DNA from 4 places in the Lederbergia ruris genome. Region 1 is predicted to be linked to each of the others. Evidence: riboswitches for the same ligand, from Rfam matches in the RefSeq annotation. Region 1 holds a riboswitch; each other region holds the start of a gene.
The links. Region 1 has a riboswitch for thiamine pyrophosphate ahead of KI363_RS14375 (ECF transporter S component). Riboswitches for the same ligand answer to the same signal wherever they lie in the genome.

Region 1 (7,846 bases):
AGGGTTTTGCAGCCCAATAACAAACCATAATTGAGACTCTCTTCTGAGATTTTAATAAGTCCCCAGGTCCACCACACGTGCACTCCTTTTCCAAATAAAGTCATCGTCACCGCAGATGAAATAAAAGAAAGAACCATCGGTATGGAAAATAGGCCCAATTTCTTCCAAGAATAGCCGCTCCATCCGTATAGAAGGATTCCATATAAAAGTGTTAAGTGAAAAACAAATGCAAGGTTGCGCTGAAAGAGAACGATGAGTAACAAAAGAAAAAAGAGAACAAATTTTACAGCAGGATTCACACGATAAAGCCACGTTTCTTTAACTGGAGTAAATAGCTCCTGCATGTAATCGCTCCTTTCGCTTAAACTGTTGGGGAATTCGTTTGGAAACATCCACTAATGCTCCTTGATCAATCGTCCAAACCTCGGTGACAAAATGTTCCACAATCTGCTCATCATGCGTCACCATCATGATCGTCGTCCCCTCTCTCCGTAACTCCTCCAACTGTCGCAAGATCATAAAGGTGTTTTTCGCGTCTTGCCCAAATGTCGGTTCATCCAGTAACAAGATTTTTTCCCCTGACATAAAGGCCGTTGCAACACTTAATCGCCGCTTTTGTCCCATTGATAACTGAAAAGGATGCCGCTTTTCATTTGTAGGTAGCTGAAACATATCCATAAGCTGTTGAACTTTTTTTCGTAATGAATCTTCTTCTGCCCCTTTTAATCGCTCTGAAAAGGCGAGCTCATCCACAACCGAATTCGTCACAAACTGAAGTTCAGGATTTTGAAAAACAAGAGATAAACCTGTCGGTAATGTCTTTTTTCGCTTTTTCCATTGGATTGTCTTCCCCTCTAATACATATTGGCCTGTTGTACGTAATAATTGCATTAAAGCTAATAGAAACGTACTTTTTCCCGCGCCATTTTCTCCAATGATGGCAATCCAACTCCCGGGAATAACCGCCGCTTTTGGAATGTGAATTTTTTCTTCACTGCCTCGATAGCCGATAAACTCCTCCAACTCTAACATTGGTTGAGCAGACGGGGATTCGTCTCCTCTTGCCTTTTTTAAACTTAAATAGGATGGGGACGCAAGATAATCTTCCCAAACCTCCGGATACCAAATTCCGTATTGAATCAGTTCCTGTTTGTAGAAATGAAAAATGTTTTCTGGCAGACCATCTGCCAAAATTTCACCATTATCCTTAAAAAGCACGACGCGATCGACCCAATCCGCAATCTGGTCAATTTTATGCTCCACAATCAGCACTGTTTTTTCTGCCGCCACTTCTTGAACAGATTCCCAAATTTGGCTTACTCCATCGGGATCTAACAAGGCAGATGGCTCATCAAGGAAGAGGACATCTGGTTGCAGTAATAATACCGAAGCTAATGCCAATCGTTGCTTCATGCCTTGCGATAAATCATGAATCTGTGTATGGATGGGAAGTCCTTGCAATCCCACCATCGCGAGCACCTCTTTGATTCGTCCATCCATCTCGCTCCTTGGAATCTGTAAGTTTTCCAATACAAAAGCGAGCTCTTCATCCACGTACGGCATACAAAATTGCGTATCTGGATCTTGAAAAACAAAACCCCATGATTCAGGTAATTGGATCGAATCATATTTCAGGGGAACTTCAATAGAATCAGGTATAATTCCGCTCAAAACTTGGAGCAAGGTTGATTTCCCACAGCCACTTGGGCCTAGCAATAAAACCTTCTCCCCCGGTGCAACGGAGAAAGACAGATCCTTAAAAATGAAGGAAGGCTCATTGGGAAATTTCAAACGAAGATTCGTGACACCAAGTGACTTTGTTTCCTGTTGCTGTTCCATATGTCGACTCCCTTTTTCTAATCTATCAGTCTAACGAAAATCTGCGCTTAACGGGCTGGAACTCGGCGCCCAATCGCTCTGGACACATTATTAACGTTCAATCATCGATCGTCTCCCAGATTTACAGCCCTGTTTCTCTTTAACAGCTGTATTTTCTACCTATTTATCAAGTGCTGTATATTCTTCTTTTGCAACGGGGCGAATAAGATTGGTCACACCTGTTGTTTCTAATGCTTTGACAATGTAATACGCAAATATGCCAGTGAATAGGAACGCACTAATAACACGCAATCCATACTTTACAAACAGGGCCCAAGTTTCCAAATTGGCATATCCATAAAACCAATCTAAAAAGAAGCCAGCCGCACAGGATGCCACCCCTGCTAACCCAGCGACGATGATGCCAAAACGTTTATAACGAAAGGCAGCAAACAACAATTCAGCTCCCAGTCCTTGCATAAATCCGTATATAAGGACCTCGATCCCATGCCCAATAAAAGCGGAAAGACCTGCAGCTGCAATACTTGCTAGCAAAGCTACACCAGGTTTCCGAATTAATAAAAAGGCAAAAGGTCCGACCATAAACCACATTCCGTAAATTAATTGACGAGCCATAGGCAGCATTGGCTTAATAAAGGTATATAAATCATCCCAGAATTTCATCGTAATTCCAAAAACAACCCCAAGCATGACAGTAATCAATAAATCCGTAAATTTTAATTTTTTCAACCTTCCTCAACCCCCTCTTTTTTTGAAAATACAAAAAAGCCGTCTCAAAATGCACAGACGACGAGAAGGGCCCTATGATAAATGTATCACTCTCTACGCTGGCATTACCCAGATCAGATTAACGGTCAGTAGCGGATAATAGCTACTATCTCAGCCTGATTCCTCAAGCACCCGGACGGACTTTTATGTAATTAGCCTTACTATACAATAGACTTCAAAATAAAGCAAATGTTTCGTAAAATTTAATTATATTTCCATAAAAAAGATCATCCATGTCCTTCCAACTTCAATAGTTTTTCCTTCATCGGAAGTCCACCACGAAAACCGCCCATTTCCCCATTTTTCCGCACGACTCGGTGGCATGGAACAACGAAAAGAAGCGGGTTGGCCCCGATGGCACTTCCAACCGCACGAACCGCCTTTGGATTACCGATCCTTTCCGCAATTTGCGAATAAGTATGGATTTCCCCGAAAGGGATGTTTCGCAGCTCTGTCCAGACCGCTTTTTGAAAATCTGTGCCAATCAATTCAACGGGTAGAGCAAATTCTTCACGTGCTCCATCTAAAAATTCTTGCAGCTGAGTCTCGTAAAAAGATAGTTTTTCCTTATCTTTGACTAATTGAGCTTCTGGATAATGGCGCTCCAACCAACTCTTTAATTCTTGCATACCTTCATTTTGCGGACTCACATAACAAAGCCCTTGCGTGGTTGTAGCGAGGAAAACATCCCCGTCCTCAGTTTCCATTTGACTGTAATAAATAGTCTCTGTCATCCTTTTCCCTCCTTAAAAGAGCAAACAACATCGCTCATTCAATGTTGTTCTTCCCTACTAAAATCTCTAAATCAATCGTGATGTTACAAGATTCTTGCTTCATAAACGCTTCCTTTCGTTCTGGATCTGCTGACCATGAAAGCGGGGTCATGCTAACTAAATTCTCTAATTCGTCCTTCGTAAGTTTTTTGGTATCATGAAAGTGAAACCTCTCCAAAACTTGGAAATGCTTTTGAAATAAAGAAATGGTATCGGCGTTGCTGTACTCCTTTTTTTCGTCCTGTACAAAAAAAGCTTCGCGTAATTCCTTTAAATAATTTGTACGAGGGACGACCTTTAACACTAGGCCATTCCGAGTTAAAATCCTTTTAAATTCCTGATAATTAGAAGGGGACAAAATATTAAGAATAACGTCAATCGATTGATCCGCGATCGGTGAATAGGCCAAATCTCCGACTAACCAAATCGGTTGTTCGTAATGTTTGGCGGCCATTATCACGCCTTCTTTAGAAATATCAAGGCCAATCCCTGTAAACTTCTGATTCAGGGATTCGTCTAAAATCTTTTGTAAATGAGAACCTTCTCCACAACCTAAATCTATCATAAGAGCTTCAGAAACATCCACATGCTTTTGAATCAACTTAGCCATAACCTGATGAAAAGAGGTATATAAGTCACTTACCATTATGATCTTACGTCTCGCAACAAATAAGTCTGTATCATATTGACTTTTAATGGAATGAGGCAACAAATGAAGATATCCTTGTTTAGCAAAATCAAACGTATGATTTTCTGTGCACACAAGGCTTTTAAGCTCCTCAACCTTCATGGAAGCCCCACAAATTGGACATCTGAAGGCGGAGATAAAGGTGGAAACTTGCTCTGCACTTTGGACTTTTTTACTTTTTTTCAAACATGCAACCTCCCCCATCTCTTTTTCTCTCCTCAGTTTAGTATAAATCAACGCTTTATTCCACACTTCCCCATTTTTCCTGCAGAAGCTGTATTTCCCGTTCATGTGGGCATTCTTCTTTGGGGGTTTCTAAAATAAAAGGGATGTCTTGAAGTTGCGGGGTTTTGATAAGCTGGTCAAATTGATCTTCTTTAATAAAACCGGCACCCAAAATCGGGGCATGCCGGTCCTTGCCAAGACGTGTGGGGTATTTAGAGTTATTCAAATGAATTACTTGCAACTCTTCGAAATAGCCGAGGGCCTGTCCTTTTTCCAATACTTCCTGCCAATTATCTCCTGTCCATAAACCCGATGCAAAAGCATGACAAGTATCGAGGCAAAAACCAATTTTTTCTGGATATTGACAGAGCGAACGGACTTGGACAAGTTCCTCCAGAGTCGTCCCCATACTCCCGGGCACGCCCGCATTATTTTCAATTAATAGTTTCGCTTTTCCTTCCCAGTGCTGGAGAATGTCATTCAACATTTGAATCATGATCTGGTAACTTGTGAGCGGATCAACGCGATTGAGCGGCTTGCCAAAATGAACGACCACCCCCATCGAACCGCACGCTTCCGCAATATCCAGATCATTCAACAAAGAATCCACCACTTTCTCCCGTTTTTGCTCATCATGAGGGACTAAGTGACTTGGATAAGGAGAATGACTAACTGATATTAAGTCATTTTCCATGCAAAACATTTTGCACTGTGCCGCCTCTTCCTTGTTAAAATCCTTGACACCAAGACTGCGCGGATTTTTCGGGAAATATTGAAAAGCTGCCGCATTCATTGCCACAGCCTGTTTGGCCGCCCCTAGGTACCCCTGTTTTATCGAGAGATGACAACCAAATTTCAAACTGATCTCCTCCTTCACTTTTGACACATTTGGCAATAAAACGTTTTGCGCGAAGAAATTTCAGCCATCACAATCGATGCACCGCAGCGTGGGCAGGCCTCCCCCTCCTGACCGTGCACATACATCCTTCCCATTGCCCCCCCTGTTTTTTGATCTCCCTGATAAAAGGGGTTGTCCATATATCCACCCAATTGAATCGCCCGACGTAAAACCGTTTGGATGGATTGAAATAAGCGGACTTTTTGCTCTTGATCCAGTTCAGTCACTTTTCTTTTCGGCAACAACCTTGCATGCCAGAGGATTTCATCTGAATAGCGATTGCCAATGCCGGCAATAAATTCCTGTGAGATCAGCGTTGTTTTCAAAGCACCCCTTTTTGTTTGCAGCAAATCTAGAAAGGTATCAAGGGAAAAGTTGGGATCAAGCGATTCCGGACCAAGATGTTGCAGTTCTTCCTGCAACTGGTGAGTCGTTACATAATGCAAATAACCCAATCGCAGTCCGATAAAATAAAGATGCTGATCACCAAAACTTAATTGCACTTGGACGGTCCGATTCGGTTTTTCCTCCGCTTTTCCATAAAATAACCAGCCACCCAGCATAAGATGCAGCAGCAAATGAGCGCCATTTTCTAAATAAAAAATTAAATATTTAGCTCGGCGCTCAATCCCGATCACTTTTTGCATAGTCACTTGTTGGATAAACGCCTCTGTTGGCAGATTGATTGATTTTTCACGTTGAATCGCCACCGCTGTGATTGGCTTTCCTTGAATTTTTTCTTGTAATAAAAGCTTATAATGTTCCATTTCCGGTAATTCTGGCATGGAAAGTCCTCCATTTTCGTAGTGTCTGCTTATTATTCCTTAATTTATAAAAATAATAATGTCATTTCCGCTTGACCTTGACGTTACGTAAACGTTTATGATGGGTTCATCAGGAGGTGATAATGATGGAATACACTATTAGCGAATTAGCAAAATTAGCTGGTGTTAGCACACGAACCTTGCGTTATTACGATGAAATTAATTTGCTGAAGCCAGCTAGAATCAATAGCTCCGGCTATCGTATATACGGGCAAGATCAGATTGATCGCTTACAGCAAATTCGTTTTTTTCGCGAATTGGATGTTGATTTAGACACAATCGTGTCGATCATGACGGATCCTCAGTTTGATAAAACGGAGGCTTTACAGCAACATTATGACCGGCTTGTGCATAAACGGATCCACTTAGACCATTTGATCCAAACGATTGAAAAAACAATCGCCCATGAGAAAGGAGAATATTCAATGACAAATGAAGAGAAATTCGCCGCTTTTAAAGAAAAAATGATAAAAGAAAATGAAGAAAAGTACGGAGAAGAAATCCGCGAAAAATATGGGGAACAAACAATCGAGGCATCTAATGCCAAATTACGCAACATGACGGAAGAGGACTACAACGCTATGCAATCACTAGAAAAAGAACTCTTTGAACTTTTAAAGCAAGCACTCACTCTAGGGGATCCGCACTCCCATTTAGCGCAAGAAGCCGCAGCGAAACATAAAGAATGGCTCATGTATTCATGGTCGAACTATTCCGAAGAAGCCCATGCTGGGCTAGCTGAAATGTATGTTGCTGACGAACGCTTCCAAGCCTATTATGACAAGGTTGGAGTAGGAGCGGCTGAACTGCTTCGTGATGCGATTCTGATTTTTCTAGGGAAAAAATAAGTGATCCCTTTAGACAGACACTCCTTTCTGCTGTATACTGACTCTATTTGCAGTTCATAGTAGAAAGGTGTTTTCCGTAATGCTTCATAATCCAACAGGAAAAGAACGGCTTGGATTGGTTTTACTTCTTAGTAGTCTAGGAATCTTAGGACCACTCAATATTGATATGTATTTGCCAAGTTTTCCCGATATTGCTAGTGACCTCAATGCGAGTGCATCGCTTGTGCAACTTAGTTTAACAACTTGTTTGATCGGCTTTGCGGTTGGACAAATCTTGATTGGACCAATTAGTGATGCTAAAGGGAGAAGGACTCCATTATTAATTTCAATTTCTTTGTTTGTTCTTTCTTCTCTTCTTTGTGCACTGGCACCAAATATTACAACCTTAGTCATAGCGCGCTTATTACAGGGACTAACAGCTTCTGCTGGACTTGTCCTTTCACGTGCCGTTGTACGGGATGTATTTACTGGTAGAGAATTAACCAAATTCTTTGCCCTTTTAATGGTCATTAATGCCGCAGCACCGATGATTGCGCCGATGACAGGTGGAGCGCTCTTACTTTTACCTTTCGCAAGTTGGCATACGATTTTCTATTTTCTAAGTTTCCTTGGGATTTGTATCGTTCTGCTCATTGCCAGCCGTTTAAAGGAAACATTGCCCCCCGAAAAGCGCTTGCCAAGTTCGATGAAGGAATCGGTTAGAACGATCACAAGTTTATTTAAGGATCGGTCTTTTATGGGCTATGCATTAACCGTTTGCTTTATCCATGGTGGGAGTTTTGCCTATGTATCTGGCACGCCCTTTGTTTACCAAGGAATCTATGGGGTCTCCCCACAAGTTTTTAGTATTCTTTTTGGCATCAATGGATTAGCCATTATCACGGGTAGTTTTATCATTGGGCGTTTCGGGGGTATCATCCATGAACGGAAACTGCTTCGTACGGCCGTCATCGTCGCCGTATCGGCAACAGGTCTATTATTGA
Region 2 (7,846 bases), on a different contig from region 1:
GGGTACTATAAAGCCTGCTATATGCCCGCTTTTGGCTTTCATAAGGTTTAAACGGTTCTATAAAGCCATTATCCTCTTAGAAAACTCGTCAGTTCTCGCTTTTTTTCTAAAAATTCCTCCGTTAATAGTAGTTCATGGTGACGTGGCCTTACGAAAGGTACCGATAGCTCATGAACAACTTGGGCCGGGTTCGTGGATAGCACGAGAATACGATCTGACAAAAACAGTGCCTCATCGATGTTATGGGTAACAAATAGAATCGTCCTACGGTAAGCGGACCAGATTGATAATAACCATTCATGCATTTCTTCGCGGGTAAAATCATCTAAAGCGGAAAAAGGCTCATCGAGGCAGATCAAGGATTGCGGACTTAATAAAGCACGGATAAAAGCCACCCTTTGTTTCATCCCTCCGGACAAAGCACCAGGCAGGGCCTCTTCATAACCAGCCAACCCCGCCTTCTTAATCATCTCTCTTGCCTTTTTCTCATCTTTCTTTCCTTGCAGCTCTTGACCAAGTAAGACATTTTGTAAAACCGTTCTCCATGGAAGTAAAGCTGACTGTTGTGGCATATAACTAATCGCCCCACGCTTTCCAGTCATATCATGGCCATCTAAAATAATCGATCCTTCTTCTGGTACGAGAAGTCCGCCAATTAACTGAAATAATGTACTTTTCCCACTACCAGAAGGTCCTAAGATCGTCACAAACTCTCCTTCCTCCACTTGAAATTGAATGTGATCCAATACTTTTCGTTCTTGAAAGCTTTTGGATACTCCATTGATCGTAAGAGTGCCCATTATTTCATCTCCTCTTTTGTCCAGCGAACCAGCCATTTTTCAGCAAGCTGGATCAACAGAAAGAATAACATACTTAAAATCATAATCAGGAAAATCGCCACAAACACTCGATCTGTTCGGAACGAGGAAGAAGCTAACGTCATATAAACGCCAATTCCCTTTTTGGCACCAAGCCATTCAGAAATCACAGCACCCATGACACTGTAGGTGGCTGATATTTTCAAGCCCGAAAATAAGGCTGGGAGAGAGTGTGGCCATTCTAACTTCGTGAAAATTTGCAGTCGCGTCGCCCCCGCCATTAACATATATTGTTTGATCTCTTGAGAAGTTTGACGGAATCCTCCCATGGCAGCAATGGTGACTGGGAAAAAGCAGACAAGCGTGATGATAATTAACTTAGGAAGCCAACCAAATCCAAACCAGATGACCAATAAGGGAGCTAATACAATAATCGGGATGTTTTGCGATAGAATTAAGAGCGGGTAAACCGCCTCTTGGGTTCCCGGCAGCAAATGAAGAATGACCGCAACGAGAATCCCAATCGAACAGCCAAGTAAAAATCCTGTCACCGCTAAGCCAATCGTTGATTGCAAATGTGGAAGAAATCGCTCATATCCCGCTATGGCTTCCTGTAAAATCGCACTCGGAGCTGGCAACAACCAACTAGGGGTGTTCAAAAGTCGGACAGCGCCCTCCCAGATCATAAGTAGGAAGAGGAGAACCGCCATCGGTCTCCACCCTTTCCTCCAAATCGCTCCCATTATCGATATTTCTCCGTAAGCGACCCCATCGTAATCCCATCTGGTTTATAGACAATTTTTACTTGAGAAATAATACTGATACTCCCTAACTCAATCATTCTTTGATTCATTTTTTCAATGATTTGCATGATATACGATAGATCACCTTCCATCGTTGTTTCTAATGGATGAACTTCGTATGAGACCCCTGATTCCGCAATGACTTTGATCGCCTCATCCACAAGTGGATAAGTATCCCCTCCACTGGCTAATTTCGGGATAATTTGAATACTTACTAATGCATTCGCCATCTTTCTTCCTCCTTATTCGGGTAAAAATTCATTGGTGAAAGCTTGTTTTACATCGATTTCCTTTTCAAGGACCTTTTTCTCTAACATCCAATCCATATAGTTCTGCCAAATTTCTTGCTTCTGCTCTCCCCAACGCGCAGCATCATCTTGATAACGAGTTGCCAACCATTCTTGGCTTTTGCGCACAAGTTCCTCATCAAGATCGGGTTCCGCCTTGATCAAAACCTCAGCTGCTTCCTCTGGATTATCGATTGCCAGTTGGTACCCTTTTGAGACAGCCTTCATAAAGGCTTTTACCGTATCGGGATCTTTCTCAATCATTTTCTCACTCGTGGAAATCACTGGGGTGTAATAATCAAGCTTGTCCGAGTAATCCGTAAGGTAAATCATATTTAAATCATCCCCGCGCAACTCCGCTTCTACACCAGTCCAAGCATAATAAATCCACGCAAAATCGATATCTCTTTGCACGGCTGTAAAGAAATCGGTATCACCCATATTGACTACATCAACTTTATCGAAATCTCCGCCATCAGCATCCATCAAAGAAGTCAGAACCGCTTGCTCAACTGGTGCGCCCCAGCCGCCGTATGTCTTTCCTTCAAAATCACTCGGCTTTTTAATATTTTTCTCAACGGGTGAGGCGAGACCTGAAGTATTATGTTGAATAATTGCCCCAATCGACACAATCGGAATATCTTGGGCTCTTGCTTCCGTTAAACTTTCTTGGGCACTAATGCCAAATTCAGATTTACCCGATGCGACTAACTGGTCCGCTCCCGCTTCACCAGGCAGAATAATTTCGACATCCAAGCCCTCTTCTTTAAAATACCCTTTATCACGTGCTACATATAGCCCCGTATGATTGGTATTCGGTGTCCAATCAAGCACGATCGATACCTTTTTCTCGCCTGTCTCACTTTTCTCTTCTGTTGCTCCACTACAACCAGCAAGCAAAAGAACCATAACTAAAGCAATACCTAACCACTTTTTCATCTTTTTTCCCTCCATGTTCTTCCAGAAATGCAACCCCTAAACATGAAAAAGATGCCCAAATTCGTTTGAACCTGGGCATCTTGAAAGAACATTCATCATTTAATTATGAATGAATCCATGTTCCCTTCGCTGGTCTTAACCAGGGCAGGTTCTAAGGGTCAGCATCTCAAGGATGCACTCTCAACCGGCATAACCGGTTCCCCTACATTCCATATAGTATGATTTTCATATTTTATTATAGCAGATTATTCGTCTAAAGCCAGATTGACGACTTCTCAATAGGCAAAGGCGGCAGAAAAAGCAAAAATAATTACTAGCATAATGATATAAAATATAATAACAAGTACGAATGCTCCTGCCATGACAATTAAATAAGCCTTAGCAAATAAATTACGCGGCTCATCTTTATCTACCGCCCATATAATCAGCATAACAATATTTACAATCGGAAGTGCAAGCAAAATCATTGTAATAATCCAATCTTTTAATGTCATATTTCTTTCCATAAGCTTTTCACCCCTCTCATTGTTTTCTAAATCGTTATTCATTGATGTTTATGACAACATTGTTCATTTTACTATTAATTCCAGAGATTACCAGAGGATTCTTGATACTTCATTCAAGGTATACATTTATTCCTTTATAATGTATACGAAAACCCATTTGGTAAGGTTTCATCTTACTTCATAAGTGAAAATATTTTTTGATGGTGCTTTCTAACTTCCCTTTTTATTTCCGCATTTTTTTCACAATATAAGCATTCAAAAATCTACCTCTGCACAAAAAAGGCGCATCCCCATTCACGAGATCGCTTTACCTTCATTACGGTAAACTTATCTATTATTTTGCGTTTCCCTTTATACGAAATCGCCATTTCAGCTTCCAAGTAAACGATTTACTATCTTTAGCTTCATAATCTTATGCCTCTTAGCCTGTTGGGGTTCTCATGTGAACCTCTCCAACTAATAGGTGTTAACGTACTTTTTATCCCTGTGATTCCAGCCTTTTTTCTTTTTTTATTACAACTGAAATGGAAAATATCAGGGCTGCTATAAGTACTTAGTTTTTTACCATCTCAGCAAATCATAACTCAAGCAAGGTTTCGAGTAACGAAGTATATTATTTCCTTTCTTAGCTGAACATAAGGAACAAAGAATGCTAAAAAAATGGGAGGACCTGGCCATTATGAAAGCTGTCACGTATCAAGGACCAAAGAAAATACAGGTGAACGAAGTAGAGGATGCAAAATTAGAGAAAAAAGATGATGTGATTGTCAAGATTACATCTACTGCAATTTGTGGATCTGATTTGCATTTATACCAAGGAAATTTCCCATTGCCTCCTGGATACATTATTGGCCACGAACCGATGGGGATTGTAGAAGAAGTAGGACCCGAAGTCACGAAGGTAAAAAAGGGGGATCGTGTGATTATCCCTTTTACTGTTGCATGTGGTCATTGCTTTTATTGTGAGCATGAGATGGAAAGCCAATGTGATAACGCGAATCCCCATTACGATTCAGGAGGATACTTTGGTTATTCCGAGAAGTTTGGTAACCACCCAGGTGGTCAAGCTGAATATTTAAAAGTCCCTTTTGGAAACTTTACTCCCTTTGTGATCCCAGAATCATGTGAACTAGAAGATGAATCATTGCTTTTTTTATCCGATGTTCTTCCAACTGCCTACTGGAGTGTAGTCAATGCAGGAGTCAAACCAGGGGATACTGTTATCGTGCTTGGTTGCGGGCCTGTTGGGTTAATGACGCAAAAATTCGCCTGGATGAAAGGGGCAAAGCGCGTAATTGCGATTGATTATTTAGATTATCGAATGAATCATGCCAAAAAAATGAACAATGTGGAGGTCTTTGAATTTACAAAGTATCCAGATATGGGGGAACATTTGAAAGAAATCACCCATGGAGGAGCAGATGTCGTCATTGATTGTGTAGGAATGGACGGGAAAAAATCCCCCCTGGAGTTTCTTGAACAAAAATTAAAATTGCAAGGTGGAACCCTTGGCCCGATTCAAATTTCCACAAAAGCTGTGCGCAAATATGGAACGGTCCATTTAACAGGTGTTTACGGGGGCAACTATAATGTGTTTCCGATGGGGGCATTTTGGGTGAGAAATATTAATCTGAAAATGGGACAGGCACCAGTCATCCATTTTATGCCTGAATTATTTAAAAGGATAACAAATAATGAGTTTGACCCGAGAGAGATTATTACACATAAACTGGCCCTTGAAGATGCAAGTCATGGTTATCAAATTTTTAATAATCGTGAAGACGACTGTATAAAGGTTGTATTAAAGCCGTAAATTTTGTTCTACTGATGCCTTTTTAATCTGTACATTCACTCATTTTATCCCCACAGCTAAATAAATTGTTGTTTTACAAAACATCCCGATAAGCCGAGAAGGGGCTCAAATCTTATTCAGGATTTGCGCCCTGCTTAGTTATGAAAAATAACTAAAAAATGAAGTACCTAACCAATTCGAAAATGATAACCCCCACAACTATACCAAGTATGAAAATCAACCATTTCGAGGCATTGTGTCCTACCCACTGGTGGTATGTCTCTCTCTCTTTCTTTAGTCATCCAGCCCGATTGACGCACAACTATTTAGGCGTTACCCCAAGAAAATATTGTTCAATCTCTTCAGGCAACTCTTCAACTGCGAGAACCTTTAATCTTTTAGTACCCGGTGTAGTCATAACCATATATGTTTTTTGGTTATATTCAAACAGAGTAAACTGACTTATCCTATTGGGAGAGTTACCCAAGTCATTAATGAAATCGAAATCCTCTTTTTTAAAATATGACTCATACCCCTTCAACATTACATTTTGGGCTTCATCAAAATCATCCGCAAATGAAATGGTTTGATATAATTCAAGAGAATTCTTTGGTGTGAAAAAGAAAATATAGTATATTGCCATACCAACAATTAAAACCGATAAGATAGTAAAAGACATCCACCTTTTTAAGTTTTTATTAATCGTCCCCAATCCCCCTATAATCCATTAAATGGCCCGATTCTGGAACAATACTATGCCGCAAACGCGATTGTTTGAAGTGAAATCTATAGACAGGTTCTATTTAATTATAAATCATTAGACCAACCTGCGTACCTTGTTTATTTCCAATAAATGAAACTTATCAGTCATTAAGAACGTATAAGTATTTAATCAAGGACATTCAAAGAGAGGAGGATTTCTGTATGCCTACTTGTCAAAACTGCGGTAAAAAATGGTCTTGGTTTGATTCAATAAAAAAATTATTAACATTCCGTAAAAGTATGAAATGTAATCATTGCGGAAAGATTCAATATCAAAGTGCATCTTCTAGAAATATAACTTCTTTACTTGTTTTATTTCCAATTATCACGATTCCATTTTCTATAATGTTTAATTTATCCTTAACTTCTGCATTATTATTAGAACTTGCTTTAATACTCGTGGTTCTATTTGTAATGCCATTGTTCTTGAAATTAACTAATATAGAAGAACCATTATGGTGAAAGATGGAGGCAGTGAATCCCATCAGTCTCTTTTTATTTTTCCCCTATCAACATTATTGATTAACAGAGCCAATTAAAAAAAATATTACCTCTATTTAAACCACACTCCTTATCACCTGGATACTAACATATTTCTCCATTTATCTTATCTAATCTCGATTATCTAGAGAGTTAATACATTTTTCTTCACTGTGTTTTGTTTCACTTTCAACAATATCTGTAACACCAGCAGAAGATAGTTTATCCTTTTCACAGAATTGATTAACTTGTTTTCCCTTTTTGGTGATACCATAATAATAGGTCACATCTGGTTCGTCTTTGAAGATAACCATATAATGACCGTGATAAAAATCTTTATTAATAATATGCTTCGGCTCTACATAATGCGATTCTTCTATATCGTTCTCCGTATATCCTTTTCCCTCTAAATATTTCGGAACTTTTTTATCTGCTATATAGTTTGTATAAGGATTACCGTTATTTAGCACATAAAAGAAACCAAATGGAAGTGCCATGATAATAACTATAATTAAAACCAAAGCAGACCACATAACTTTTTTCTTCATCCTTTTTCCCCCTCACCCAGAGCAACATTCTGTCCAGATTGTTGAATTCAAAGATCCCATTCTCTCAAATCAACACTAATCTTTAGAAGTGAGAATTTCTCTTAATGCCACTTCCAATTTTGGGTATTGAAAAGTATAAGCGGCATTCAAAGCTTTTTCCGGGACGGCTTTTTGACCACAAAGGAGCATTTCACTCATTTCGCCTAACAATGCTTTCATCGCAAAGCTGGGAACGGGGAACCAATGGGGGCGATGAAGGACATGAGCAATCGTTTTGCCGAAGTCATCCATTCTCTTTGGTTCAGGTGCTGTTACATTTAGGGGGCCTCGGATAGAGGATTGTTCAATCGCTAGTGCGATTATTCCCGCTACATCATCCACGTGAATCCAGGATACCCATTGTTTTCCTGACCCAATCCTCCCTCCGACCCCCAGCTTATAGGGCAAAGACATAAGTGGAAAAGCTCCGCCTGTTTTTCCGAGAACAATGCCAAAGCGAGCATATACGGTGCGCACTCCCCATTTTTCCGCTTCGGAAGCTAGCTCTTCCCATGTTTGGACAACTGTTGCTAGAAAGTCTCTCGCATTCGGGTCCGCTTTCTCTGTAAAGGTTGCGGTTTCGGACATGCCGTAATAGCCAATGGCAGAGGCATTCACAAGCACGCTTGGCTTGGGATCTAGTTTTTCGATGATCCGTAAAACTTCCTTTGTGGCTGTGATTCGGCTTTGAAGGATTCGTTGCTTCTTTGCTTTTGTCCATCTTAATCCATTAATCGATTCTCCGGCCAAGTTCACAAAAGCATCCACCTTGTCCAATTGTGTTTCCGGTTGACTGTTGGGGGTTAACCATTCGACATATTGGACTTGATTGGTTGACTGAATTTTCGAAGAATCCCTCGTTAAAATCGTCA
Region 3 (7,846 bases), on a different contig from region 1:
TTCAAGCAGTCCTTCAGCCCTAAAATAAGTATGAAGTTTTCTAAGTACCGTTACCACATAACCCATACTTTTTTGACGATAGTCAAACATGTCAACAATGAAACTGCGAATATCTGTTGGTAACACACTCTTTATAGAATGGTGTCCCTGTGTGAACAAAAATAGGAAGTACCTCTCGATAATGGATTTATATATCTTTTTTGTTTATAAAGACTTTCCATTCAAAACTACCAGTTTTGTACAACCTATTAAGGACTTCGAGACCTCATATACGCCAACGAAAGGTCTTTCGTGATATATTACCATTTAAAAATAGTTCCATTAAACCCAGGCTTGCCCTTATTCTTTTTAACCTTTTTATACGCTCTGTTTTGGTTGTCACGGTTAATGGCTTCCCAAACCAGTTCCGTCATTCTCCTATCTCTTCTTCCAAGTTCGCCCTAAAGCATACTACACGTTTCCTTCATATTTTCAGATTCCATCCTATCTTTTGGAAAACAGCCGTCTTTAGATGTTGTCTGTGGTTGCCGCATGCCTTATACCTCCTTTGGTTCCAAGATTCCTATTGTTCGATCCTTCGTTTGGTAGACTACTATAACCTCTGCTGACTTCTTACAATTCACAATATCATCACTGATATCGTTGTTCCTTTAAGGAATTCCTCCTCTTTTCAGTAACCCTTGTAAGAGCTCCCTGGGGAAGAGCTATAACCTTCCACCATGTAACTGCTGTATTTACTGTATGAAATTCGTGCAGTATTGGACTTTGTTTTGTTCGGCAAACTCGGCCATTCCAATTCAGCCTTGTATACATTTTCTATTCGTCAGTTTGGGATTTTGCCTTCGGCTTCCTTCAGATTCCACCTCGCGATGGACATCCATGCCGTCAGCTAACATTTCCTAATGTCAAGCCTGTAGTGGACTTTCACCACCAAGTTATAGCCCATGCTGGGCGCACCGACAAAAAATGCACCTCTTATTTGAGATGCATTTTGACGTTTTTAACCGAGTAATTTTGCTGTTAAAGCTTTAGCCTTTACAATATCCTTTGTACCATGTACCAAGATGCGTCCATCTTTAAAGAGTACCATGCGATGGTCAAGATATTGGCAAGCAATTAAATGTTCATTATAGATAAGTTTGCTAACAACTGACTGAATGGCAGTAGCTAGGGGCCTTAATTCTAGTTTTCTCATATGCGGAATCGTTAATTGTACCGTATCACGACCGCATAATACCGCAGCCCTCGTTTGACGATCGTCTGATAAGAAAGGATAGGTAGCCTGATCACAACAGCTTGGACAATTTGGACGCTTAAGTGTCGTCACATTAATTGCTGCATGTTCCCCTGTCCAGAGGTCAAACGATTTTAGCTTCAAATCTACTTCTGCTCCCACAATATATTGAAATACATTGGTAACTTGATGGGCGGCAACCACCTGAACAATCGGACTTATGACCCCTGATGTGTCACATGTGAGCGTATGGGGAGGAAGCGCATCTAGTAAACAGTGCAGACAAGGTTGATCCCCAAATCCAATCGGATAAATCATTCCATAACTCGCCACAATCGCCCCCATGAAAAAAGGGATATCTGCTTTTCTTGTTGCATCATTCACTAACAGTCTTGTCTCAATATTGTCGGTAGCATCGACAACTAACGTTTTTCCCTCTACTAGCTTCTCTACATTTTTAGCTGTCACATCCGCAATAAACGTTTCGACCTCTATCATGCTATTGATCTCACTTATTCGTTTCTTTGCGGCAACCGCTTTGGGTAGTTGATCTAGGACATCCTGTTCTTTATACAGTTGCTGCCTCTGAAGATTACTCCAATCTAAAATATCTCGATCGACAATGGTTAATTTTCCGACGCCAGCTCGAGCAAGCATTTCGGAATTCGCCGATCCAAGTGCCCCAGCTCCAATAATTAAAACATGAGCATCTTGGATTTTCTTTTGTCCTTCCTCTCCAATCGGTTGGAATAATTGCTGTTTTTCATAGCGACTATTCATGTAGGGAGTAATCCCTCCATCGGACTACTGGCTATCCCATAATCACGTTCCTCGATTCTGCCGGCTTCATATCCAATACGGCCCGCCTTAATGGCTAAATTCATCGCTTCCGCCATTTTCACAGGATCTTTCGCACCGGATACGGCTGTATTTAGTAAAACTGCATCCGCACCAAGCTCCATGGCATAGCATGCGTCCTTTGGTGATCCAATGCCTGCATCAATGATAACTGGTACTTGAGCTTGCTCTATAATTAGTTGCAAATTCAACGGATTCAAAATGCCTTTTCCCGAACCAATCGGGGATGCTCCCGGCATAATAGCATGAACTCCTAGCTCCTCTATTCTTTTAGCAAGAACGACATCATCCGAAGTATAGGTTAAAACGGTAAACCCTTCTTCAAGAAGCATTTCCGATGCCCTTAATGTTTCGACTGGATCGGGTAAAAGTGATTTTTCACAGCCAATGATTTCAACCTTTACCATATCGCATAAGCCAGAAGCCTTCGCTAATTTAGCCGTTCTCACCGCTTCTTCTGCTGTTTTCGCACCTGCCGTGTTTGGGAGAAGAGTGTATTGGGACAAGTCCAGCATTTCTAAAAAATTAGGTTGGGACGGTTCAAACACATTCATTCTTCTTAATGCGAAAGTTAAGATTTCCGCCTCAGAAACTTTAACAGCCTCTTTTTGTATTGCAAATGATGGATATTTTCCTGTACCTAATAAAAGTCTGGATGTAAAACTTTTTTCTCCTATTTTTAGTGAACTCATCTTCATCCTCCTCCTACAAAATGGATCATTTCTATTTCATCCCGCTCATGAATCGCACGTTGATATTCCTCTTTGGGAACAATTTCCCGATTGACTTCCACAATTACAACCCTTTCAGACAGTGTCAAATGTTCTAGAAGTTGTTGGACACTCTGGATGTTTTTTGGCAGTTGATAAGATTGTCCATTTAAAATAATCTCCATCCAAGATTCATTTCCTTTCATCAACTATTAATTTAGCGCTTGACAGGCATGATAATATTGTTCTGCCATTCTTGCAGGCTCGTGTGCTTCAAATATTGTCGACATGACCGCAAATCCTTTAATACCTAGTTTGGCTAAAGTTTGCAGATGTTCAGGCTTGATTCCGCCAATCGCATATACATCGATTGGTACTTGATCAGTGATCGCCTTAAGCGTTTGAACTCCTCGGGCTGGAACTCCTGGCTTGCAGTTTGTTGGGAACACATGACCATACAGCAGCCAATCAGCTGCAGAATGGCTTGCCTCGAAAGCCTCTTGTTCAGAATGAATCGATTTTCCAATTTGAAGATGTGGAAAATTATTTTTTACTTCTTGAACATCTAAACCATGACCCGGTAACTGCACCTTGGGAATATCCATCACAACCGCAACATCTACCCGATCATTGACCACTAACTTCTCTCTTTGTACTCCAGCTGCGATGACATGTTCAAGCAAGCGGATTTGTTCTCGAACTGTTTTCGATCGCTCTCTAATGATAAAGAAATCAACATACGGATCCATTTCAATCATATGTTGAGCTAAGGTATTAACATCCAAGCAGTCATTCGTGACAACCAATCTCTTCAATACAACCCTCCTTAACAATACAAAAACCACTTTCCAACAGTAGGGAAAGTGGTAGATGAAAAGCCCCGCTTACTCAGCAAAAGGCTGATCCATGACGGGTTGTTCGCTATTCCACACTTCCCTACGCAGGCACCAACCTGTTCAGGTTATAAGGGTATCAGAGTTCCACTCTTCTCTCAGTCCTTTTCAAGGATTCCCCTAGTGATTTTTTATATGAAATTATGATACTCACCAATATACTAGCATAAAGAATAACTAAATGTAAGGGGTTCAATATAGAGCCATTAATATGATACTTATTTTCTATCCCCCTCAAGAATTGATTTATTCAAACGTTTGTTCGATTACCAGTCTTTCTTCCAGATGTCACCGTTTATTTTAGATAAATAAATATAATATTGCTTCTAATTCATTTCCACTCCTGCCGGATTGGCATCGACAATCCATTTCGTATAATCGGTTATGATTCCATCTACTCCCAGGTTAAGGGCCTTCTGCATTTTTCTTGGATCGCGAATGGTCCAAGCCATTACCTTTTTATCTCTTTTATGAATTTCTTCCACATCTCTTGGTCGTAAGTAGTGAATGTTATAATTCACATAGGTTGCATAATCGGCAATGTCATCTAATTGTTGACTTGAAAGTGGATGCTCAGCTCTTGAAACAAGTACGGCCACTGGAATTTTCGGGAGTAACTCGTGCATTTTCTTCATCGATTCAAAATTCATAGATTGGATGATTACATTATTTGTATTATTATATTGCTCAATAAGTTCGGCAAGGATTTCCTCAATCCCTGCATTGGCTTCTGGCTCCTTAATTTCAATAATAATCCCAATTTGGTGGAGCATAGTGTCCAATAGCTCCTCTAGCGTAATGATTTTTTCCCCTTTAAAAGAAGCATTAAATTTGCTTCCCGCATCTAATTCCTTTAATTCTTCTAATGTAAAATTTCGAACATATCCTGACCCATTGGTTGTTCGGTTCACTTTATCATCATGAATAATAACAAGTTGATTATCTTTTGATAAATGAATATCCAGCTCAATATAATCCATTCCATGATCAACGGCCTTCTGAAAAGCAGCCATCGTATTCTCAGGAGCATAACCTGAGGCGCCACGATGGGCAACACTTATCGTCCCTTGCAATTCAAAACTGGTATTTGGCTTTTCTGTAAAACCGATTAGGAGAGTGAGACTCGCAATTCCAATGATTGCAAGCATGTATGCTTTAAGTGCTCTTGGTGTGATTCTCATGAAACTCCCCCTACCCTTTATTTGTAAACGCTTTCTAATATTATTGTATCATATTTTTCGCCAAAATGCTCCACTCTTTCAATAAATTCCCTTTAAAATAAGCCTATTTTTTTCTACGAAACTCCGTATCTTTTTGCAAATGAAGCGACCAAGGGAATCAGCCCAAGGTTCGCTTAGTTGAATGCATTTAACACAGAATAATGTTCTAATGAGATATCCAACTTTTCATTCTGTGCCAGTTTTGCTAGCTGAGCACCGAGATAGGGGCCAACGGTTAAACCGCTTGAGCCAAGTCCGTTTGCGAGATAAATCCCTTCATAATCGGGAAGCGCCCCGATGATAGGTAAGAATCCAGGTGTAAAAGGCCGAAACCCCACTTTCACATCAAGGAAGTAACTTTGTGATAAACCTGGTGCTACTTCTAAAGCTTTTTCAAAAATTTCATGCATACCTGAAACAGTCGGAGTTACATCAAAACCTGTATGATTTTCGTGTGTAACACCTACGGCGATTCTTCCATCAGAAAATGGCACCAGATAATGAACCCCTGGGGGCATAATAACAGGCCAATCTTTTGTGCTCTCATTTTTTACTTGCATATGAATAATTTGGCCCTTTTGAAAATCAACATTCATTTGAATATCCAGCGGTTCCAATAATCCCTTCGCCCATGCCCCGTTTGTCACCAAAACAGCATGACAAAGGAATTCCATTTCATCTACACGAACACTGACGATTTTCTTTCCACTCACTTGTAAACGGGCATTTCCTCGTACAATCGTCGCACCATTTCTCTCTGCCGCTCGTAATAACGCATCGCGAATGGATCCACCATCAACGCGAGCTGCTCCACTTACATACACGGCCCCATATCCATCCGCAAGTGGCGGGAACATTTTTTTCGCTTCTTCTGCTGTTAAGAGCTGCACATCGCCAATCTCTGGTGCATCTTTTCGTCGCTCGATCGCTCTCATCTGCATTGCTTGTAATTTGTATGGATCCGTATGTATACTTAGGGCGCCAACTTGAGCATAACCAGTGTCGGTCTCCCCTTCGTTTTCAAGTTCTGTAATCAATTGTGGATAATAAGTCGCTCCAGACTTAGCAAGCTGATACCATGCTTGATTGCGACGCTGAGATAACCATGGGCAAACAATTCCAGCTGCTGCCTGTGTCGCTTGTCCTTCGTCTTTTCGATCAATGACCGTCACATCAGCCCCTGATTTGGCTAAATGATACGCTGTAGAAGCACCAAGAATCCCGGCGCCAACGACGATATATTTTTTCATAAGAATATCCTCCTGCCCCAATTTTAAAGGTTATGGAGATGAGATATCAAGAGGGGCGGCTATCTATTTTTTGACCTGGACGGTCAAATTCCTAACAGAAAAGAAAGAGATATCCGCGAGGCAATCTTCTTTTGCCTTTCGAATATCCCTTCTACATTTAAATATACCTTTTGGGCAATCCTCTATTAATTTACGCCCACCACATCTCGGCTGGCTGTTCTTTAATTAAGACGGATTGCAGGTTGCTAACTGCGCGTTGGAATCCCTCTTCAATAGACATAAGTGGATCTTCATGTTCAATCGAAACAACATAGTCATAACCATATAAACGAAGGGCACTCATCATATCAGACCATTCTTTCACATCATGACCACAGCCAACAGAACGGAATGTCCATGCTCTTGTTTGCATTTTGTCATAGGGTTGCATATCTAAATAACCATGCATGTTTAGATTATCTGGATCAATGTAAGTATCTTTTGCATGGAAGTGATGGATGGCATTTTTCTCACCAAGAATTTTGATAGCAGCTACTGGGTCAATGCCTTGCCACCACATATGACTTGGATCGAGGTTCGCCCCAATTGCATCAGAAGTATTTTCTCTCAATTTCAATAAAGTATATGGAGAATGGACTAGGAAACCGCCATGAAGCTCAATGCCGATTTTTACGTTATGTTCTTCTGCATATTTGCCAATTTCCTTCCAATATGGGATAAGCTTTTCTTCCCACTGCCAGTTATAGACATCCAAATATTCTGGTGGCCATGCAACTGTAGGCCAATTCGGTTGTTTTGCACCTTCATGGTCGCCAGCTGTTCCTGAGAAAGTATTCACAACAGGTACATTCATTAATGATGCCAGTTTAATAGTTTTTCTCAAAGTTTCATCTGCTTCTTTTGCAACTTCTTTATTAGGATGAATTGGGTTATTATGACAGCTGAACGCACTGATCGTTAAGCCCCGTGATTCCACTTGATGCAAGTAATCTTTCCGTTTTTCCTCACTTTCAAGTAAGGCATCCATGTCACAGTGTGCATTTCCTGGAGAACCACCTGTCCCAATTTCTACTGCATCTAGACCGGACGCTTTCACATGATCAAGCATTTCCTCAAAAGATTTCTCTGCAAACAGTACTGTAAATACTCCTAGTTTCATAGCTACAGTCACCTATCCCTTCCATATTATTAATTGATTAAACACAGTTTCATTTTAACGTTTATTTCTAGATTTGCACAATTTTCTTTGTTTCGCTAGACTCTAATGCGGCCAAGACAACTTTTAATGATTTCATGCCTTCTTCCCCATTAATTGGCGGTTCTGTATCCTTCACAATACTGTCAACGAAATGGTCAATCACCTGTGTACTGGACTGGCCACCATCTTCATTCGATTGGATTTTTCCAAGATCAAAATTCTCTGTCTCACCACCAACATGATGAACAATCAAGGAGTGATCTGGATCATCTTCCAAACGTAATACCGCCTTTTCTCCATAGATAATCGTTGCATTATCTTCTTTCCCATAGGCCCAGCTTGCCGCAAGTGTTCCAATAATCCCCGTCTCTGATTTCAAAATACAAACAGCATTATCATCTACTGTACTATCTTCTTTGGCACCTGATTCCACGAAAGAACCTACTTCTACAAACTCTTCCCCTAATAAATAACGCATAAGGT
Region 4 (7,846 bases), on a different contig from region 1:
GGAGTCAAGTCCACAATCTTATGTAAAATAGCCTAACAATTTTTTGGGTACCCCAAATGTATTTGGCAATCAATTGATGTAGTTAATGGCAATATATTTATTTACTTTTTGCCATAATTATACACGTGCATTTTGTCGCTTGACATGGAGCCTCTGCGAGTGTGGTATCTAGCGAAGGGCGAAAGGTTAGTAATTCTCCCTTTCGCAAGGCGAAAAGCCTACCACACACGCCACTCCATGTAAAGCGTAGCGTTATACAAATAATACACTGCCACAACTTACATTTTTAAATTGCCACCAACAAAGCAATCCGGATATTCTTATAAAATACTTCAATTATATTTGAGTATGCTCATATTCAATACATACACAAAATATGTTATAATAGGAACATGATAGAAGAATATAGACATACCAAAACCACTGTAAGCCTTCTCAACTATCATTTTGTGTTTTGTCCTAGATACAGGCGAAAAATTTTTTTGAACGAGGCGGTAGATTTAAGATTTAAGCAACTCGTTCAAAAAATTTGTGAGAAGTATGGATTCAAGATAGTCGCAATGAAGACTGATAAAGATCACTGCCACTTAATTGTGAACACACTTCCTACTTTCAGCCCAGCGGATGTCATGAACAAAGTGAAAGGAGGAACTTCAAAGATACTTCGGGAAGAATTCGCACACTTGAACAAAATGCCAAGTTTGTGGACTCGAAACTACTTTGTTTCAACTGCTGGTAATGTATCCAGTGAAACCATTAAACGATACGTTGAGATGCAACGAAAACGCTAGAGAGGGGACGAAATCAATGGGGAAATCGAATACGCCTAGTTATGTCCTTGAATTAGAACTTGATGTAAACAAGAAGGATGTTGTTATTCTCGAAAAGAAAATGCGAATAGCGAAAAACATCTATAATTCATGCCTTAGGTACGCTCTCAAACGTTTAGCTGAACTACGCTCAGACAAAGAATATCGTGAACTTGTGAAAGATAAGAAAGCTAAAGCTAGAACGAAACGGCTAAAGGAAATCGAACAGTCACACGGTTACTCTGAATACCAACTTCATGATTTCGTAAAACCAATACAAGCGAAGTATAAGAAAAATATCGGTTCCTTTGAAGCACAGAAGCTTGCCTCACGTGCATTCAATGCAGTAGAGAAATTGAAGTTTCGACAAGCACAACATGTTCACTTCAAACGACCTGAAGACGATATGTCCGTAGAGAACAAATCCAATGGTACAGGGCTTCGTTTTGATGGCGAATTTCTTCTTTGGGGAGAACAAACTCGGGTATCTAAGAAGAATCCTGTAAGTCAACCTACGAAAGGTGCTCTGAAGCTGAGGGGATTCGTGAAGCCAAATGATCTCTATGCTCAAGAATCCCTTAGTGACAGAACAAAATATTGTCGGGTTATTATGCGAGAAATCCGTGGGACAAAACGTTTCTTCGTTCAGCTGGTACAAGAAGGATTCCCTCCTGTAAAACGAGATAAAGACACTGGTTTAAAAAAACACCCTGTCGATAAGTCAGACAAACGGGTTGGCATTGATATCGGTCCATCCACCATAGCTACTGTTGGCTGAGAATTGCATTATGGATGCCAAAAAGCTTCGCCATATTGAGCGAAGAATGGATAGGTCGAAACGTGCATCCAATCCAGACAACTACAATGAAGATGGCACCATCAAACGTGGAAAAAAACTTTCTTGGAACTTTTCTAAGCGATACATGAGCTTGAAAGCCAAAAGGAAGGACATTCATAGAAAACTTGTGGCTAAGCGAAAACAAGCGCATGAAACACTTGCCAACGATATTCTTTTCCAAGGTTCGGATGTTCGAGTAGAAACCATGCGCTTTCAATCTCTTCAAAAGAAAGTGAAGAAGACGACTCGAAACAAAAAGAATGGTCGTATCAATAGGAAAAAACGGTATGGAAAGAGCCTATTGAACCATGCTCCTGCTATGTTGATAACGATACTTGACCGAAAACTTGGCTATCAAGGAAAATCGGTCAAAAAAATAGATACATATGCCACAAAAGCGAGCCAGTTCAATCATGGGACTGGTGATTATACAAAGAAACAACTCAACGAGCGTTGGAACAACATCCTAGGTTTTCCAGTCCAACGTGATATATACAGCGCTTTCCTTATTAGGAACACCAAAGATAGCCTAGATACCGTTGATGTGGGTCTTTGCAACACACAATGGGATGATTTTTTAGAACTGCACAATCGTGAGATTGCACGAATTCAACAATCATCAAGCAAGACACTCTACTGGTTTGTGAAGCCAGACAAAACGAAAAGGCTGCCGTAGCAGCCTAGGAATACAAAATCAAATTAGGTTGTCGCTTGGACTGACTGGCACCAAGAGAGTTCTCCTTAAACTCAAGTATGCGATAGTGAAGTCGATGTACGGTCTCTTTTGAGGCTAGGCATGTGTAAGCGAGCTATACGCCACGCGCTATCGTGAAAGACTTGCTAAATTCATCCAGTGCTTAGGATGCAAACTCAATCGCAAGGTTGATAAGGTACCTTTGAGAAGATGAAACGCTTGTATTCTTCGCGGCATACAGGCTGCAAGCCACCTGCTGTCTAGGTCGTGGGAACCCCACGTCTTTAGGCGTGGGAGCCGTCAGTTACGTATCAATTAGTGATTGTCACGAAGAATCGGCATACCTTTATTACAACGGAAATGATGAGGAAGTTTAAGCAGTTGGCCAATTTTCATTTCGAAAGGTGGGGATGCGAGGCTTTAGAAGTAAATGGAGAAGAAGATCACCTCTCTATTGTTTTTTCAGCAACACCCCAAGTTCAGCTATCACAGATGATTAATCACTTTAAGTTAGAAACGACGAAATCATGGAAACGAACTACGATTCACCATGATGCTGGTTTTTCACTCTGGAGTTCAGGATATATGCTAACAACTATAGGGAAGATTGGACATAATACTGTTCTTGAATATATTGTCGATCAAGGAAGAAAGGAAAATCCTTTAAACCATTGATTTAGAAAACCAGGCTCTTCAATTAGAAGATGCCTGGTTTTCTAGCTTTTCCCTTACCTCATCTGGGAGCTCTTCCCATAATACCTCTTCCCAAGTTTTGATATATTTTCCTTTCGAATCGACTCGGAGAAAAGCTAAATCCCGCAATTCCCCTCCAGCATAGAAGGTGACCGTTCGTTCTTTTCCCGATTCATCAAAACCGGAAAGCGTATAATCAAACCCGCCTGGAGAACGCGGGGTGCCTTTTTCCGTTATTTGAACGTAAATATCTTTCCTCGGAACAAGAGGATTAAATCGATCCGTAACCTCATTATGAAAAATGAGAGAGGCGGCCACCAAACTCCCAACGAGTATGAATATAGTAAGTAAACCAATGAGCCAGCTTTTCATTCGCTCCCTTCCTTTCTCCTTGTTTATTGCTAAGTTTAGCAAGGAGTTTCACAGAGAGCGATCTAGATTACTTACACATAAATTACATTTTTGTAAGGATTATAAGATTTCATACTTAGATCAGGGTTGAACTACTGGCGTTTGTTCAGATAGCCACTTTTCCTCCTGATAAGCCATCTCCCAAAAAGCTAGCTCATACTCTTTAGCGATGACAAACTGTTCTTTAATTTTCTCCTTTTCTGCCACGGTAGCAGTGGCAACGATATGATTCAATAAGTCGATTTGCTCTTGTGTGGAGGATTGGAACCATTCACTAGCATAGGTTTCAATCCATTTTTGGTAGATCGGCTCTTTGGGTGTCGCATGTTCGTATGTTTTTCCAATATCTGCATAAAGCCAATAGCAAGGTAGCATTGCAGCAATCGTTTGGGCAAAGCTGCCAGAAAGAGCGGCTCGATACAAATGGGATGTATAGGCATAGGCAGTTGGCGCTGGACGGAAGTTTTCCATTTCATCTTCTGTAATATTCAAGATTTTGGCGTGTTCCTCGTGAACGGTTAGCTCTGCCTGGGCCGTTAACTGGGCTTTTTTAGCCAATAATGCCGTATGGCTAAAGTCATCAGCCTGTGCAGCAGCCAGCGCGTGGACTTTTCCGTAATGTTTTAAGTAGTAAATATCCTGGAGAATGTAATATTTAAATTTTTCTAAAGGTAAATCTCCTTGGACGATCCCTAATACGAAGGGATGCTTCAAACTAAGCTCCCAGCTGTGTTCAGTAGCTTGTCTTAATTCCTCTGTAAAATGCATAAAAAAATCCTCCTCTAATTCATCATCGTTTCCGACTGACGGGAGAAGGGTGGTGTTTTTTCCCGAAAAGAATGCTCTGCGCTCGTAGCAAAACAAAGGGGCCTCTCAGGATAAAAATTTTCCACTTCCCTCCGCTGGTATTAACCAGTTCAGGTTCTAAGGGTCCTAAAGAATTCTTTAATCTCAGCCGCAATGGCTCCCCTAGCAGAAACAAATGATTTGATTTTTTGAAAAACTCATATCGATCTTAACATAATAAACCAGAATGTCAAATACTGGCAGAGACCGTGTGTAAAATAGCGTATGCCTTCCTGCTCATTCTGTATCTAGTAACCGGAGGCAGCAGAGGAAAGAATAAGTACAATCCAGAATCCTATTTTATATACAAACGTTAAGGTCCCTAAAATAATTCCTGTGATTGCAAATCCCTTTTTCACCGGGTTCCGCATACCGATAAATCCAAAGATGATAGCCAGTAGCCATAAAGGTAATGTAAACCAACCAATAAAAGGAATGACACCCAGAATAATACCAATAATTCCTAGTACCATTGCAGCTGTTGCAAGGCCGTTTGTTTCTTCTTTTTGAATAATTATTTTTTCTGTATTGTCCATAAACAACACTCCACTTCTCATAAATAAGTAAATTAAAAATACCATCCTTATCATAAGGTGTATTTCAGAATATTTCAATAGAATCAGAGAGATTAATAGTATAAATATCCTGGATAATATGTTTTGGTTTATATAAACCAACAATCGTCCAACAGCATGGAAATGGTTTGACTAAAGAAAAAAGGGGATATAGATGAGTATGGGAAGTAGAGGAGGGTTCGAATGTTAAGTGACAGGGAATGTGAGCAATTAGCCCTTGAAGTCGTTGAATACATGAATAATGAAAAGTTTAACGAAGTGAATGATCTTTTAAAAGAGAAGCATCCCTATAATTTAAGTGTGATCTTTCAAAGCTTACCAGAAAAATATAGAGCCCCATTTCTAGAGCATCTAGAGGATTCGATGATCGCAAGTATTATGAAGAAACTCAGTACAATGCAACAAATGGAAGCTTTGGGGAAAATTGGACCTGAGAAGGCTAACAAGATACTAACGCTGCTCGACGGAGATATTCTAGCCCATCTGTTAAAAGTATATCCAGATGCTCATTTAAAACGTTATTTATCAGGACTGGGAACAGAACAATCAGCTTTTATTCAGAAAAAACTAGGATATCCAGATGGGACTGCGGGGCGTTTAATGAGTAATCAATATATTGCTTTGCAAGAATCTCTAAATGTAGAAGAGGCAATCCTTAAAGCACGGGAATTAGCTTTTTACTCGGAAAGTTTACATTATATTTACTTGCTTAATGAAAACAAACAATTGACAGGTATCATTGCTTATAGAGATTTGGTTATAGCTGCACAAGATGAAAAGCTAAAAGACATTATGAATAGACAAATGATTTGTGTATCAGCTCTTACGAAACGAGCGGAACTTGCTCGGTTACTACAAAGGTATGATTTAAGTGCTTTACCCGTATTGGATGAGGAAAGTCGGCTTATTGGCGTCATCAAATTTGAAGATATTGTCAAGGTGCTCATTCATGAAGCAAGTGAGGACTACGGCAAGTTTTCAACGGCTAGTAAAGAAATTGATTTTCAGACTAAGCCATTAACAGCAACTCTTCGGCGATTGCCTTGGTTAGTTGCTCTTTTATTTATTGGGCTTGTTTCTGGAAGTATTATTGCGAAATTTGAAGGAACGTTAGAACAGGTCGTGGCGCTTGCCTTTTTTATGCCTCTTATTGCCGGAATGACAGGAAATACTGGTACACAATCACTGGCTGTTGTTGTAAGAGGTCTAGCTGAGCAAGAGGTTGGATTGAAAAAGGCGGCCAAGTTACTTTTACGAGAAGCATGGGCTGGAGTATTAATAGGAATCATTTGCGGGCTATCGATCGCGGTGATTGCTTATATATGGCAAGGAAATATATATCTTGGCATTGTTGTAGGAGGATCATTGTTACTAACTTTAATTATTGGCACCTTGGCTGGGACGATTATTCCCCTCCTATTATACAAATTTGGAATAGATCCAGCGGTTGCCTCAGGCCCATTAATTACCACGATTAACGATATCTTCTCTTTATTTATTTTTCCATTGCTTCTTTCTTTTTGGATAAACTAGTATAGTCCGGATGGAGCGCAAGTGTTTTCAATCCTGTATTTATCCCCTCTATTTTTTGCCGTAATGCTTTTTGTAAACAATCGTCGCTAACATAGTTAACAAGAGCCTTCCTCTTTAGTAAAAAGGGGAAGGCTCTCCTCAATGTCATTTCAAAACCTTATTCTTTATCCTTTAGGGGTGTGGCATAAAGGATATAACGATCAGGCGCATTTCCTATATAATGGAAAGGATAACAGGTCGTAACCGTGAGCATTTCTTCTTGGTATTCCTCGGGGTTGATCACAGTAAGGTCGTCTTCCGGAACAATCTCTGAATCTTGAATCGTATACTCAAATGAACCATAGGGCATTTCAACAATAAAGCTGTCCCCAATTTCTAATTCGCCAAATTGGCGGAACACGGTATCCCGATGACCGGATAACACGATTTGGCTTTCCTGTCCAGGGTAAGCTGTCCCCGGATAATGACCAACACCACGTTGTAACTCATCTTCTTCAACCCCCGCTACAATCGGCAATTCTCTGTCTAAAGAAGGGATTTTTAAAATTCCAATGACATCACCTTGATCTGCATGGAATTCAACAGCCTCTGTTTCATTGGCTTGTGAATTCTGTTGTTTTTGACTGGATGATGTAACCTTTTCTTTTGCTTCCTGAATCGCCTTTGCTTGTAATCGATCGGCTTGCCATATCTGCCAAACACTAAAAAGAATTAAAAAGCCACCCCCTACAATGAGCAGGAGAGGAAAGATTTTTTTCATCTCATGATCTTCCTTTCCACTTGAAATACAAATTGGTAAGAACAATATGATAAGTAATTATTTATATTATACCTGTTTATCGCCCTATTTGGGAGTGTAATTCCCCTATTATTTAACTTTTCAGAGATATTGGAAGAAAATGAAACCGGGGTCCTGTATATGCTTCACCAAGAAGGAAAGCCCTTAGTAGATAAGGATTTTAGAAATTAGTAAACCACTTGACATTTTTGCATGCCGTTTTTAATACATTTCTTGATAGGGGTGATGAAAAGTGGCGAGAGTAAAGTACAGAGATAGTGACATTGATTTAATTGCACGGATGATGCGGGCAGAGGCTGAGGGCGAAGGGCGACTAGGGATGCTTATGGTTGGAAATGTCATTGTCAATCGAACGGTAGCTGATTGTTTAGATTTTAAAGATTTAAGAACCATACGGGATGTAATTTTTCAAGTTCAAGGTGGAAATTACTCTTTTGAAGCAGTACAAAAAGGAAATTTATTTTACAGTCCAGCAAGAGATGTAGAGAGAAATTTGGCACGAAAAGTAGTAAAGTCTTGGGGACAACATCCTTCTAAGTATGCTCTTTGGTATTTTAATCCGTATGCTCCGTGTCCACCTACATGGTATGATCAACCATTTGCGGGGCAATATAAACAACATTGTTATTATGAGCCACAGGCTAATAC

Region 2: linked by a shared signal. The riboswitch ahead of KI363_RS06405 (ABC transporter substrate-binding protein) and the one ahead of KI363_RS14375 (ECF transporter S component) in region 1 are both predicted to bind thiamine pyrophosphate.
Region 3: linked by a shared signal. The riboswitch ahead of KI363_RS02880 (thiamine phosphate synthase) and the one ahead of KI363_RS14375 (ECF transporter S component) in region 1 are both predicted to bind thiamine pyrophosphate.
Region 4: linked by a shared signal. The riboswitch ahead of tenA (thiaminase II) and the one ahead of KI363_RS14375 (ECF transporter S component) in region 1 are both predicted to bind thiamine pyrophosphate.

Annotation. Positions count from the first base shown of each region.
Region 1 is NZ_BORB01000026.1:52,324-60,169, forward strand. Features, by position in the region: gene KI363_RS14365 (energy-coupling factor transporter transmembrane component T family protein) at 1-344, opposite strand, end outside; gene KI363_RS14370 (ABC transporter ATP-binding protein) at 319-1,839, opposite strand; gene KI363_RS14375 (ECF transporter S component) at 1,999-2,568, opposite strand; TPP riboswitch at 2,642-2,753, opposite strand; gene KI363_RS14380 (methylated-DNA--[protein]-cysteine S-methyltransferase) at 2,835-3,341, opposite strand; gene KI363_RS14385 (putative RNA methyltransferase) at 3,376-4,254, opposite strand; gene KI363_RS14390 (deoxyribonuclease IV) at 4,310-5,152, opposite strand; gene mutM (DNA-formamidopyrimidine glycosylase) at 5,167-5,976, opposite strand; gene KI363_RS14400 (MerR family transcriptional regulator) at 6,102-6,863, shown strand; gene KI363_RS14405 (Bcr/CflA family efflux MFS transporter) at 6,943-7,846, shown strand, end outside.
Region 2 is NZ_BORB01000008.1:88,681-96,526, reverse strand. Features, by position in the region: gene KI363_RS06420 (ABC transporter ATP-binding protein) at 69-800, opposite strand; gene KI363_RS06415 (ABC transporter permease) at 800-1,561, opposite strand; gene KI363_RS06410 (thiamine-binding protein) at 1,561-1,851, opposite strand; gene KI363_RS06405 (ABC transporter substrate-binding protein) at 1,864-2,847, opposite strand; TPP riboswitch at 2,952-3,061, opposite strand; gene KI363_RS06400 (hypothetical protein) at 3,123-3,353, opposite strand; gene KI363_RS06395 (zinc-dependent alcohol dehydrogenase) at 4,033-5,166, shown strand; gene KI363_RS06390 (hypothetical protein) at 5,468-5,857, opposite strand; gene KI363_RS06385 (TIGR04104 family putative zinc finger protein) at 6,070-6,369, shown strand; gene KI363_RS06380 (DUF3139 domain-containing protein) at 6,519-6,935, opposite strand; gene KI363_RS06375 (TIGR01777 family oxidoreductase) at 7,011-7,846, opposite strand, start outside.
Region 3 is NZ_BORB01000003.1:91,196-99,041, reverse strand. Features, by position in the region: gene KI363_RS02895 (ThiF family adenylyltransferase) at 1,001-2,014, opposite strand; gene KI363_RS02890 (thiazole synthase) at 2,011-2,784, opposite strand; gene thiS (sulfur carrier protein ThiS) at 2,787-2,987, opposite strand; gene KI363_RS02880 (thiamine phosphate synthase) at 3,015-3,617, opposite strand; TPP riboswitch at 3,719-3,827, opposite strand; gene KI363_RS02875 (glycerophosphodiester phosphodiesterase) at 4,022-4,876, opposite strand; gene KI363_RS02870 (NAD(P)/FAD-dependent oxidoreductase) at 5,050-6,165, opposite strand; gene KI363_RS02865 (sugar phosphate isomerase/epimerase family protein) at 6,356-7,324, opposite strand; gene KI363_RS02860 (Gfo/Idh/MocA family protein) at 7,392-7,846, opposite strand, start outside.
Region 4 is NZ_BORB01000034.1:29,702-37,547, reverse strand. Features, by position in the region: gene tnpA (IS200/IS605 family transposase) at 393-791, shown strand; gene KI363_RS16600 (hypothetical protein) at 808-1,587, shown strand; gene KI363_RS16595 (hypothetical protein) at 1,598-2,323, shown strand; partial or broken gene tnpA (IS200/IS605 family transposase) at 2,654-3,016, shown strand; gene KI363_RS16585 (YxeA family protein) at 3,035-3,406, opposite strand; gene tenA (thiaminase II) at 3,527-4,213, opposite strand; TPP riboswitch at 4,323-4,426, opposite strand; gene KI363_RS16575 (hypothetical protein) at 4,540-4,827, opposite strand; gene mgtE (magnesium transporter) at 5,050-6,399, shown strand; gene srtD (class D sortase, LPxTATN-specific) at 6,557-7,159, opposite strand; gene KI363_RS16560 (cell wall hydrolase) at 7,431-7,846, shown strand, end outside.